Regions from separate parts of the Saccharothrix sp. CB00851 genome, predicted to be linked through region 1. Evidence: predicted binding sites of a transcription regulator. Region 1 holds the regulator's gene; the other holds the start of a gene.
The links. The regulator HspR, encoded in region 1, represses chaperone genes until heat shock. The targets are predictions, from matches to a motif close to ANNTTGAGTNNNNNNNACTCAANNT.
Positions count from the first base shown of each region.

Region 2: the regulator HspR is predicted to act here: its motif matches at 2,391-2,415, upstream of lon (endopeptidase La).

Region 1 covers NZ_LWLC01000001.1:731,268-735,646, forward strand. The annotation lists gene A6A25_RS03665 (FAD-binding oxidoreductase) at 215-1,318, shown strand; gene A6A25_RS03670 (alpha/beta fold hydrolase) at 1,477-2,154, opposite strand; gene A6A25_RS03675 (heat shock protein transcriptional repressor HspR) at 2,296-2,724, opposite strand; gene dnaJ (molecular chaperone DnaJ) at 2,721-3,887, opposite strand; gene grpE (nucleotide exchange factor GrpE) at 3,905-4,379, opposite strand, start outside.
Region 2 covers NZ_LWLC01000065.1:16,057-20,435, reverse strand. The annotation lists gene A6A25_RS39785 (LysR family transcriptional regulator) at 1-643, shown strand, start outside; gene A6A25_RS39780 (serine hydrolase) at 640-1,476, shown strand; gene A6A25_RS39775 (SAM-dependent methyltransferase) at 1,473-2,273, opposite strand; gene lon (endopeptidase La) at 2,426-4,379, shown strand, end outside.

The DNA of each region.
Region 1 (4,379 bases):
TGACCGCACTGCACTCGAAGGTGGCATCAAGGAGTCGACCGGCCAGTTGGCGGGTTAGTGTCCCCTCGTCGGGGATGGAAGCTTGACGAGGACGTAGCGCCCTTGCTGGCGCCGCCAGAAACGTGGAGACTGCGCCCGGACCATGACTGCGAACGCCGTGTTGAGCCCCATCCCGAGCCCGCCACACCGCGAACCTCCTCCTGGTGTCACCGCTATGGTGCGGATGATCCGGGAGAGCTTCGCGGTGGTGGAGCCGCGCGCCGAAGAGGTAGCCAAGTTCTTCTACGGCATGCTCTTCAGCCTCGCGCCGGCGACCCGTGAGATGTTCCCCGCGAACATGGAGGTCCAGCGCAGCCGCCTGCTGCGCGCCCTGGTCCACGTCGTGCAGATGGTGGACAGACCGGACGACCTGATCCCGTTCCTGCGGCAGCTCGGGCGCGACCACCGCAAGTTCGGGGTGGTGAACGTGCACTACGAGTCCGTGGGCACGGCGCTGCTGGCGGCGGTGAAGAAGTTCGCCGGGCCCGCGTGGACGCCGAAGGTCGAGATGGCCTGGGCCGAGGCGTACACGATCATGGCGCGGGCGATGCAGGAGGCGGCGGCGGCCGACGACGGTCCGGCCTACTGGCACGCCACCGTGCTGGAGCACCAGCGGGTGAGCTGGGACCTGGCGGTCGTGCGGCTGCAGCCGGACCACCCGGTCGGGTACCGCGCCGGGCAGTACGTGAGCGTCGAGACGCCGCAGCGCGCTCGGCTGTGGCGGTACTACTCGCCCGCGAACGCGCCCCGTGACGACGGCATCATCGAGTTCCACATCCGGTCGGTCGAGGGCGGGTGGGTCAGCCGGTCCGTCGTCGGGCACACCCAGCCGGGTGACGTGTGGCGCATCGGTCCGCCGATGGGTCGACTCAGCGTCGACCGCAAGTCCGGGCGGGACGTGCTGATGGTCGCCGGCGGGACGGGCGTGGCGCCGATGCACGCGATCATCGACGAGATGGCGCAGTGGGGCGAGAACCCGCGGGTGCACCTGTTCATGGGTGGGCGGACCCGTGAGGACTTGTACGACTTGGACAACCTGCAGCGGTTCGCCATGACGAACCCGTGGCTGACCGTCGTGCCGGTGCTCGAGTCGGATCCCGGTGCGCGCGGCGTGGAGCAGGGCACGCTCGCCGACGTGGTCACCCGCTACGGGGCGTGGGAGGACCGGGACGTGCTGGTGTGCGGCTCACCGTCCATGATCCGGGCCACCGTGTCCCGCATGCTGGTCGCCGGCACCCCACTCGACCGGATCAAGTACGACCCGTTCACCCTGGACTGACCCTCTTCGCGAAACTTCTTCACGTTCGCCGCACGCCCCGATTCACCGCCACGGCCGTCACACGAGCTCACCGGCGCTCACCGCGGCGCAGGGCGGATTTCGGCCGCGTGCTTCGCCGCTGATTCGCGCGCCGCGTCACGCCCGGATCGCGCGCCGCGTCACGGCGGCCCGGGCCACGCCGCGCCCAGCACGGCCGCCAGCGTCTCCGGCCGGCTGGTCTGCGGGCAGTGCCCGCCGTCGACCTCGATCGCCTCGACCCCCAGCCGCTCGCGCGCCGCCCGCCGCATCCACGACGGCCGCAGCGTGCGGTCCTCGCGCGGCAGGACGTAGGTCGACGGCAGGTCGGGCAGCTCGTGCACCTCGCGGTACGTCGCGGTGGGGTAGAACAGGCGCAGGGTCCGCAGGCCCGCGCGCACCCCGGCCAGGTCGCAGTCGTGGAACAGGAAGTACGAGGCCACGACGGGGTCCGCGGTGGGTGGCTCGGTGAGGGACCGCCACTCCGGGTTGAACATCTCGCCCGTGTCGGCGGCCAGCTCGTCGGCCAGGGAGACCGGGCCGGGGATCATCGCGGCGATCCAGGCCAGGTGCGACGCGACGATGGCCCGGGCGATGGCGGGCATCAGCAGGCCGGCGCCGGAGTGGCCGACGAGGACCGGGGCCAGGGCGTCGCCCGCTTGGGCGCGGGCGATCGCGGCGTAGTCGGTGGCGCGCAGTTCGGGGCGGTCGGTCGGCAGGTCCACGGCGACGGTGCGGTGGCCGCGGTGGCGGAGCAGGTCCTCGACCGGGCGCCAGGAGGCCGGCGACTGAGTGGTTCCGTGCACGAAGACGTAGTCCACGGGATCCAGTCTGGCGCGGGTTCGGGGTCGCGGGGTTCCTCATGGCTAACCGAGGTACGGGAACAGTGTTTCCGTACATTTTCGGGCGATGATCACCCTATTGAGCGACGCCGGGGACGCCGGCGACGCGGGAGGCCGAGGTCAGCGCTTGGAGTTCGGCTTCCAGACGACCAGGGCTGTCTCGTGGCGCACCGGCACCAGGTCACGGCGGTACGAGGCGTGCACGGAGGCGGCGGCGTGTTCGGCGGCGGCCATCGCGGAGGCGAGTTGTTCGGTCAGCTCCTGCACCTTGGCGCGCAGCGCGCCGACCTCGTTCTCCAGCTCGATGATCCGCTTGATGCCGGCGAGGTTCACGCCCTCCTCCTGCGAGAGGCGTTGCACCTCGCGCAGCAGCACGATGTCACGCATCGAGTACCGCCGCCCACCACCGGACGTGCGGCCCGGCGACACCAGGCCGAGCCGGTCGTAGGCGCGCAGCGTCTGGGCGTGCAGACCGGACAACTGGGCCGCCACGGAGATGACGAAGAACGGGGTGTCCTCGTCAGTGCCGGGCGGGAACGGGAAGCTCACACCGACCTCTTCTCCAACAGGGCGTTGAGCTCAGCGCGCGGGTCGTGCTTCGCCGTCGCCGACGCGTAGTTCTCCAACGCCTCCCGGGCTGCGGCATCCATGTTGTTCGGCACCGCCACGGTCAGCGTGATCAGCAGGTCGCCGACCTGGCCGTCACGCTTGGCGATGCCCTTGCCCTTCGCCCGCAGCACGCGGCCGCTGGCCGTGCCCGCGGGCACCTTCAAGGTCACCTTGCCCTCCAGCGTGGGCACGGTCAACGTGGTGCCCAGCGCCAGCTCGGGGAAGGTGACCGGCACGGTCACGGTCAGGTCGTTGCCGGACCGGCCGAAGATCGGGTGCGGGTTGACGTGCACGCGCACGAACAGGTCGCCCGCGGGACCGTTGTTGCGCCCCGGCTCACCCTGCCCGGCCAGCCTGATCCGCTGGCCGTCGTCGACGCCCGCCGGGATGCGGATGGTCAGCGTCCTGGTCTTCGTGCTGACGCCGTCGCCCTCGCACTCCGGGCACGGGTCGTCGACGATCCGCCCGGTGCCGCGGCAGTCGGCGCACGGCTCGGAGAACGCGAACGCGCCCTGGCTGCGGGTCACCAGTCCGGCGCCGCCGCAGTTCGGGCAGGTCCGCGGCGACGTGCCGGGACGCGCACCGGAACCCGCGCACGTGCCGCAGGTCGCGGGGCTGGACAGGCGCATGGGCACGGTCGCGCCCTTCACGGCTTCGGTGAAGTCGATCCGGACGTCGGTCTCCACGTCCTCGCCGCGCCGTGGCCTGGTCGCGGACGCGGACCCGCCGGCACGGCGGTTGAACAGCCCGCCGAGCAGGTCGCCGAGCCCACCCATGCCACCGGCCTGGGCGCCCTGGCGGCCGAACAGGTCGCCGACGTCGAACCCGCCGCCCGTGCCGAACCCGCCGGGGAACCCGCCGCCTCCGGAGAAGAGGCGGCGGGCCTCGTCGTACTGCTTGCGCTTCGCGGTGTCCGACAGCACGCCGTACGCCTCGGACACCGCCTTGAACCGCGCCTCGGCCTTGGCGTCACCGGGGTTGGCGTCGGGGTGCAGTTCCCGCGCCAACTTCCGGTACGCCTTCTTGATCTCATCGGCCGAGGCGTCGGAGGTGACGCCCAGCTCGCGGTAGAAGTCCTTCTCGATCCAGTCGCGAGCGCTCAACGGACGCCGCCCCCTTTTCAGTCTTGCTGCTGTTGCTCTTCGACCGGCTTCTCGACGGCCTCGTCGACCACGGGCTGCTCGGCGGCGGGCTCGTGATCGGTCACGGCGACCAGCGCGGGCCGCAGCACGCGCTCGCCGAACCTGTAGCCGCGGCGGAGCACGGCGGTGACGGTCGGCCCGCTGACGTCCGGCGAGGTGCCGTGCTGCACGGCCTCGTGGACGGACGGGTCGAACTCCTCGCCCTCGTGCCCGAACGGCTCCAGGCCGGTGCCGTGCAACGCGCTGACCAGCTTGTCGGCCACCGCCTTGAACGCGCCGGTGAGGTCGCCGTGCGCGCCGGCCCGCTCGATGTCGTCCAGCACGCCCAGCAGCTCGCCCGCCACCTGCGCCTTCGCCGTGGTGATCACCAGTTCCCGGTCACGCTCGACGCGCTTGCGGTAGTTGGCGTACTCCGCGGTCAACCGCTGCAGGTCGGCGGTCCGCTCGTCCAGC
Region 2 (4,379 bases), on a different contig from region 1:
CGACCTTGGTGGACGGGCGGTGGCCGCGCTGCTGCCCGCGTTCCGCCGCCGCAGCCCCGTCGAGCTCAAGCTCCGCGAGATCGGCACCGCGGAGCAACTGCGCGCGCTGGCCGACCGCAGCCTGGACGTCGGCGTGCTGCGGTTCCCGTTCGACGTGTCGTGGCTGAGCCTCGGGCCGGTGCTGACCAGCCCGCTCGGCGTCCTGCTCCCCCGCGACCACCCCCTGACCACCGCACCGGATGTCCGGTTGGCCGACCTGAACGGCCTGGCGCTCGTGCTGTTCCCCCGCTCCACCGCGCCCGCGTTGCACGACGAGGTGCTGACCACGTGCGCCCGGCACGGCTACACACCCGCCGAGGTCCACCAGGCGGGCAACCCGGAGTTCGCGCTGGGACTGGTCCTGGCGGGCGGCGCGGTGGCGTTGCACGACGGCGTCGCACCCCCGCCGGACGCGGTCTGGCGCCCGCTGCGCGGCACGCCCCTGCTCTGGCGGACGTCGGCCGCCTGGCCGCGCGGACGGCAGACCCCGGCCGTCACCGCCTTCGCCGACGCCGTCACCGAAGTCCTGACCGCACAAGGGATGCGGCACGCCGAGGGCACGCTCCCGCGCTACCCCCGCCCGGCCGCGGAGTACCTGTCATGACCGCCGCACGGGTGCGCGCCGCGTTCACCGACGCCGGCGTCACGGGCCGGCTGCACGCCGTCGACCTCGACCACCCCGACCGCGAGGTCTCCGTCGGCGCGGACGACCCGGTCGTGCTGGCGAGCGTGTTCAAGGTGCCGCTGCTCGTGGCGCTGCACCACAGCACCCACGACCTGACCCGCCGGATCACCCTCGACCACGACCGCAGCACCGGCCCCACCGGCGTGGGCGGCATGCTCGACCCGGTCACGATGTCGTTGCGGGACCTCGCCTACCTGGCCGTCACGGTCTCCGACAACGCCGCCGCGGACGCCCTCATGGACCTCGTCGGCACCGACGCCGTCAACCGGGCCCTCCGCGACCTGCACCTGACGCGCACCGCGGTCGTCCACCGGGCGAGGGACTTCATGCGCACCATGGCCGAGGACGCCGCCCCCGACGAACTACCCGCCGCGCTCACCGATCCCGTCGTGCTGTCACGGCTGCGCGCCCTGAACCCCGACCACACCAACCGGGGCACCGCGCGCGACCTGACCACCCTGCTGCGGCACATCTGGCAGCACGACGACTGCGCGCCGATCCGCCACGCCATGGCCCGGCAGGTCTGGCCGCACCGCCTGTCGTCCGGCTTCCCGTTCGACGACGTCCGCGTGGCGGGCAAGACGGGCACCCTGCCCACGATCCGCAACGAGGTCGGCGTGGTGGAGTACCCGGACGGCGGCCGTTACGCGGTCGCCGTCTTCACCCGCAGCGCGAGCACCGCATTCACCCTCCCGCAGGCGGACGCCGTGATCGGGACCGCGGCCAGACTCGCCGTCGAGCACTTGCGCTAAGCCTTCCGGCCAACCCCCGCGTACGCGCTGATGTAGGCGTCATCCGAATCCGGGCGCCACTCGCTCAACGGCACCACACCCGGCTCCACGACCTCCAGCCCGTCGAAGAACGCGGCGACCTCCACACCCGTCCGCAGCACCAGGGGGCTGTCCGTCTTGCGGTAGATGGCGTTCACCTGCTCGCCGCTTTCCCTGCCCTCCTGCGACACGCCGTCCCAGCTCGCGTGCGAGATCGCCACGTAGCTGCCCGGCGCCAGCACCTCCCGGTACCGCGCGATCGCCGCGTGCGGGTCGTCCGCGTCCGGCACGAAGTGCAGCACCGCGACCATCAGCAACCCGATCGGCCGGTCGAAGTCGAGCATCGCCCGCACTTCCTCGTTGCCCAGCACCGAGTCCGGGTCGCGCAGGTCCGCCTGGATCGCGCTCGCCCGCGGGTTCCCGGCCAGCAACGCCGTGCTGTGCGCGACCGCGACCGGTTCGACGTCGGCGTACACCACCCGGGCCTCCGGGTTGGTCTGCTGGGCGATCTCGTGCACGTTGCCGACCGTCGGGATGCCCGACCCCAGGTCCAGGAACTGGTCGATGCCCTGCGACAACAGGTAGCGGACCGCGCGCCGCAGGAACGACCGGTTGGCCCTGGCCGCCCCGGACATGCCGGGGAAGATCTGCTCGACCGACTTGGCCGCTTCGCGGTCGACCGCGAAGTTGTGCGACCCACCCAGGAAGTAGTCGTACATCCGGGCCGCGCTCGGCCGGTCCAGGTCAACCGAGGACGGGACCCAGCTCGCCTGCTCCATCGCACATCTCCTCGTCAGCCGACGGCGTGATCGTTGCCGCGTCACCAACCGGGCACAACCCCCGAATGGACGCTCGCTCAGGGCGAACACCTACCGGAAACAATCCCGGGCTCATCTTGGTTGAGCCAGTCAGACTCAACTTTGGAGGGATCATGGGCGAGACGTTGGCGCTGCCGGTGCTGCCGCTGGACGACGTGGTCGTGCTGCCGGGCATGGTCGTGCCGATCCGGATCAGCGGCTCGGACGCCACCGCCGAGGCCCGCGCCGCGATCGAGGCCGCGACCGCAGCGGGCGGCCAGTCGAAGGTGCTGCTGGTGCCCCGGCTGGACGGCAAGTACGCGAAGGTGGGCACGCTGGCGCTGATCGAGCAGGTCGGCAGGCTGCCCGGCGGCGAACGCGCGGCGGTCGTGCGCGGGACCGAGCGGGTCCGCATCGGCACCGGCACCACGGGCCCCGGCGCGGCCCTGTGGGTCGAGGCGACCATCGCCGACGAGGCACCGATCGACGACCGCACCCACGAACTGGCCCGCGAGTACCGCGCGCTGGTCACCACCATCCTCCAGCAGCGCGGGGCCTGGCAGGTCGTGGACTCGGTCCAGCAGGTGGACGACCCGTCCGCCCTGGCCGACCTGGCCGGTTATGCCTCCTACCTCAGCGACGAGCAGAAGGTCTGGCTGCTGGAGACCAGCGACGTCACCGAGCGGCTCGAGAAGCTGCTCGAATGGGGCCGCGAGCACCTGACCGAGCTCGACGTCGCCGAGACCATCCGCAAGGATGTCAAGGAAGGCGTCGAGAAGCAGCAGCGGGAGTTCCTGCTGCGCCAGCAACTGGCCGCCATCCGCAAGGAACTGGCCGAGCTCGACGGCAAACCGGCCACCGAGGAGCAGGACTACCGCGCCCGCGTCGAGGGCGCCGACCTGCCGGAGAACGTCCGCGAGGCGGCCCTGGCGGAGGTCGACAAGCTCGAACGCACCGCCGAGCAGTCCCCCGAGGTCGGCTGGATCCGCACCTGGCTCGACACCGTCCTCGACATGCCGTGGAACGAGCGCACCGAGGACGCCTACGACATCGCCGGCGCCCGTTCCGTCCTCGACGCCGACCACGCGGGCCTGGACGACGTCAAGGAACGCATCACCGAGTACCTCGCCGTGCGCCGCCGCCGTGCCGACCGCGGCCTCGGCGTCGTGGGCGGCCGCCGTTCCGGCGCGGTCCTCGCCCTCGTCGGCCCGCCCGGCGTCGGCAAGACCTCCCTCGGCGAATCGGTGGCCCGTGCCATGGGCCGCAAGTTCGTCCGCGTCGCCCTGGGTGGCGTCCGCGACGAAGCCGAGATCCGCGGCCACCGCCGCACCTACGTCGGCGCGCTGCCGGGCCGGATCGTCCGCGCCATCTCCGAAGCGGGCTCGATGAACCCCGTCGTCCTCCTGGACGAGATCGACAAGGTGGGCGCCGACTACCGCGGCGACCCCACCGCCGCACTCCTCGAAGTCCTGGACCCGGCCCAGAACCACACCTTCCGCGACCACTACCTCGAAGTCGAACTGGACCTCTCCGACGTCGTCTTCCTGGCGACCGCGAACGTCCTGGAATCCATCCCGGGCCCCCTCCTCGACCGCATGGAACTGGTCCAACTCGACGGCTACACGGAGGACGAGAAAGTCACCATCGCCCGCGACCACCTCCTGCCACGCCAGGTGGAACGCGCCGGCCTCACCACCGACGACGTCACCATCACCGAGAAGTCGCTGCGCAAACTGGCCGGCGAGTACACCCGCGAGGCAGGCGTCCGCCAACTGGAACGCTCCGTGGCCCGAATCCTGCGCAAGATCACCGCCCGCGTCGCCCTCGACCAGACCGAACTCCCGGTCACCGTCGACGTCCCCGACCTCCGCACCTACCTGGGCTCGCCCAAGCACACCCCGGAATCGGCCGAGCGCACCGCCGTCCCCGGCGTCGCAACGGGCCTGGCGGTCACCGGAGCCGGCGGCGACGTCCTCTTCGTCGAGGCCTCCCTGGCCCCCTCCGACACCGGCGCGTCCGGCGTCACCCTGACCGGCCAACTGGGCGACGTCATGAAGGAATCGGCCCAAATCGCCCTGTCCTACCTAC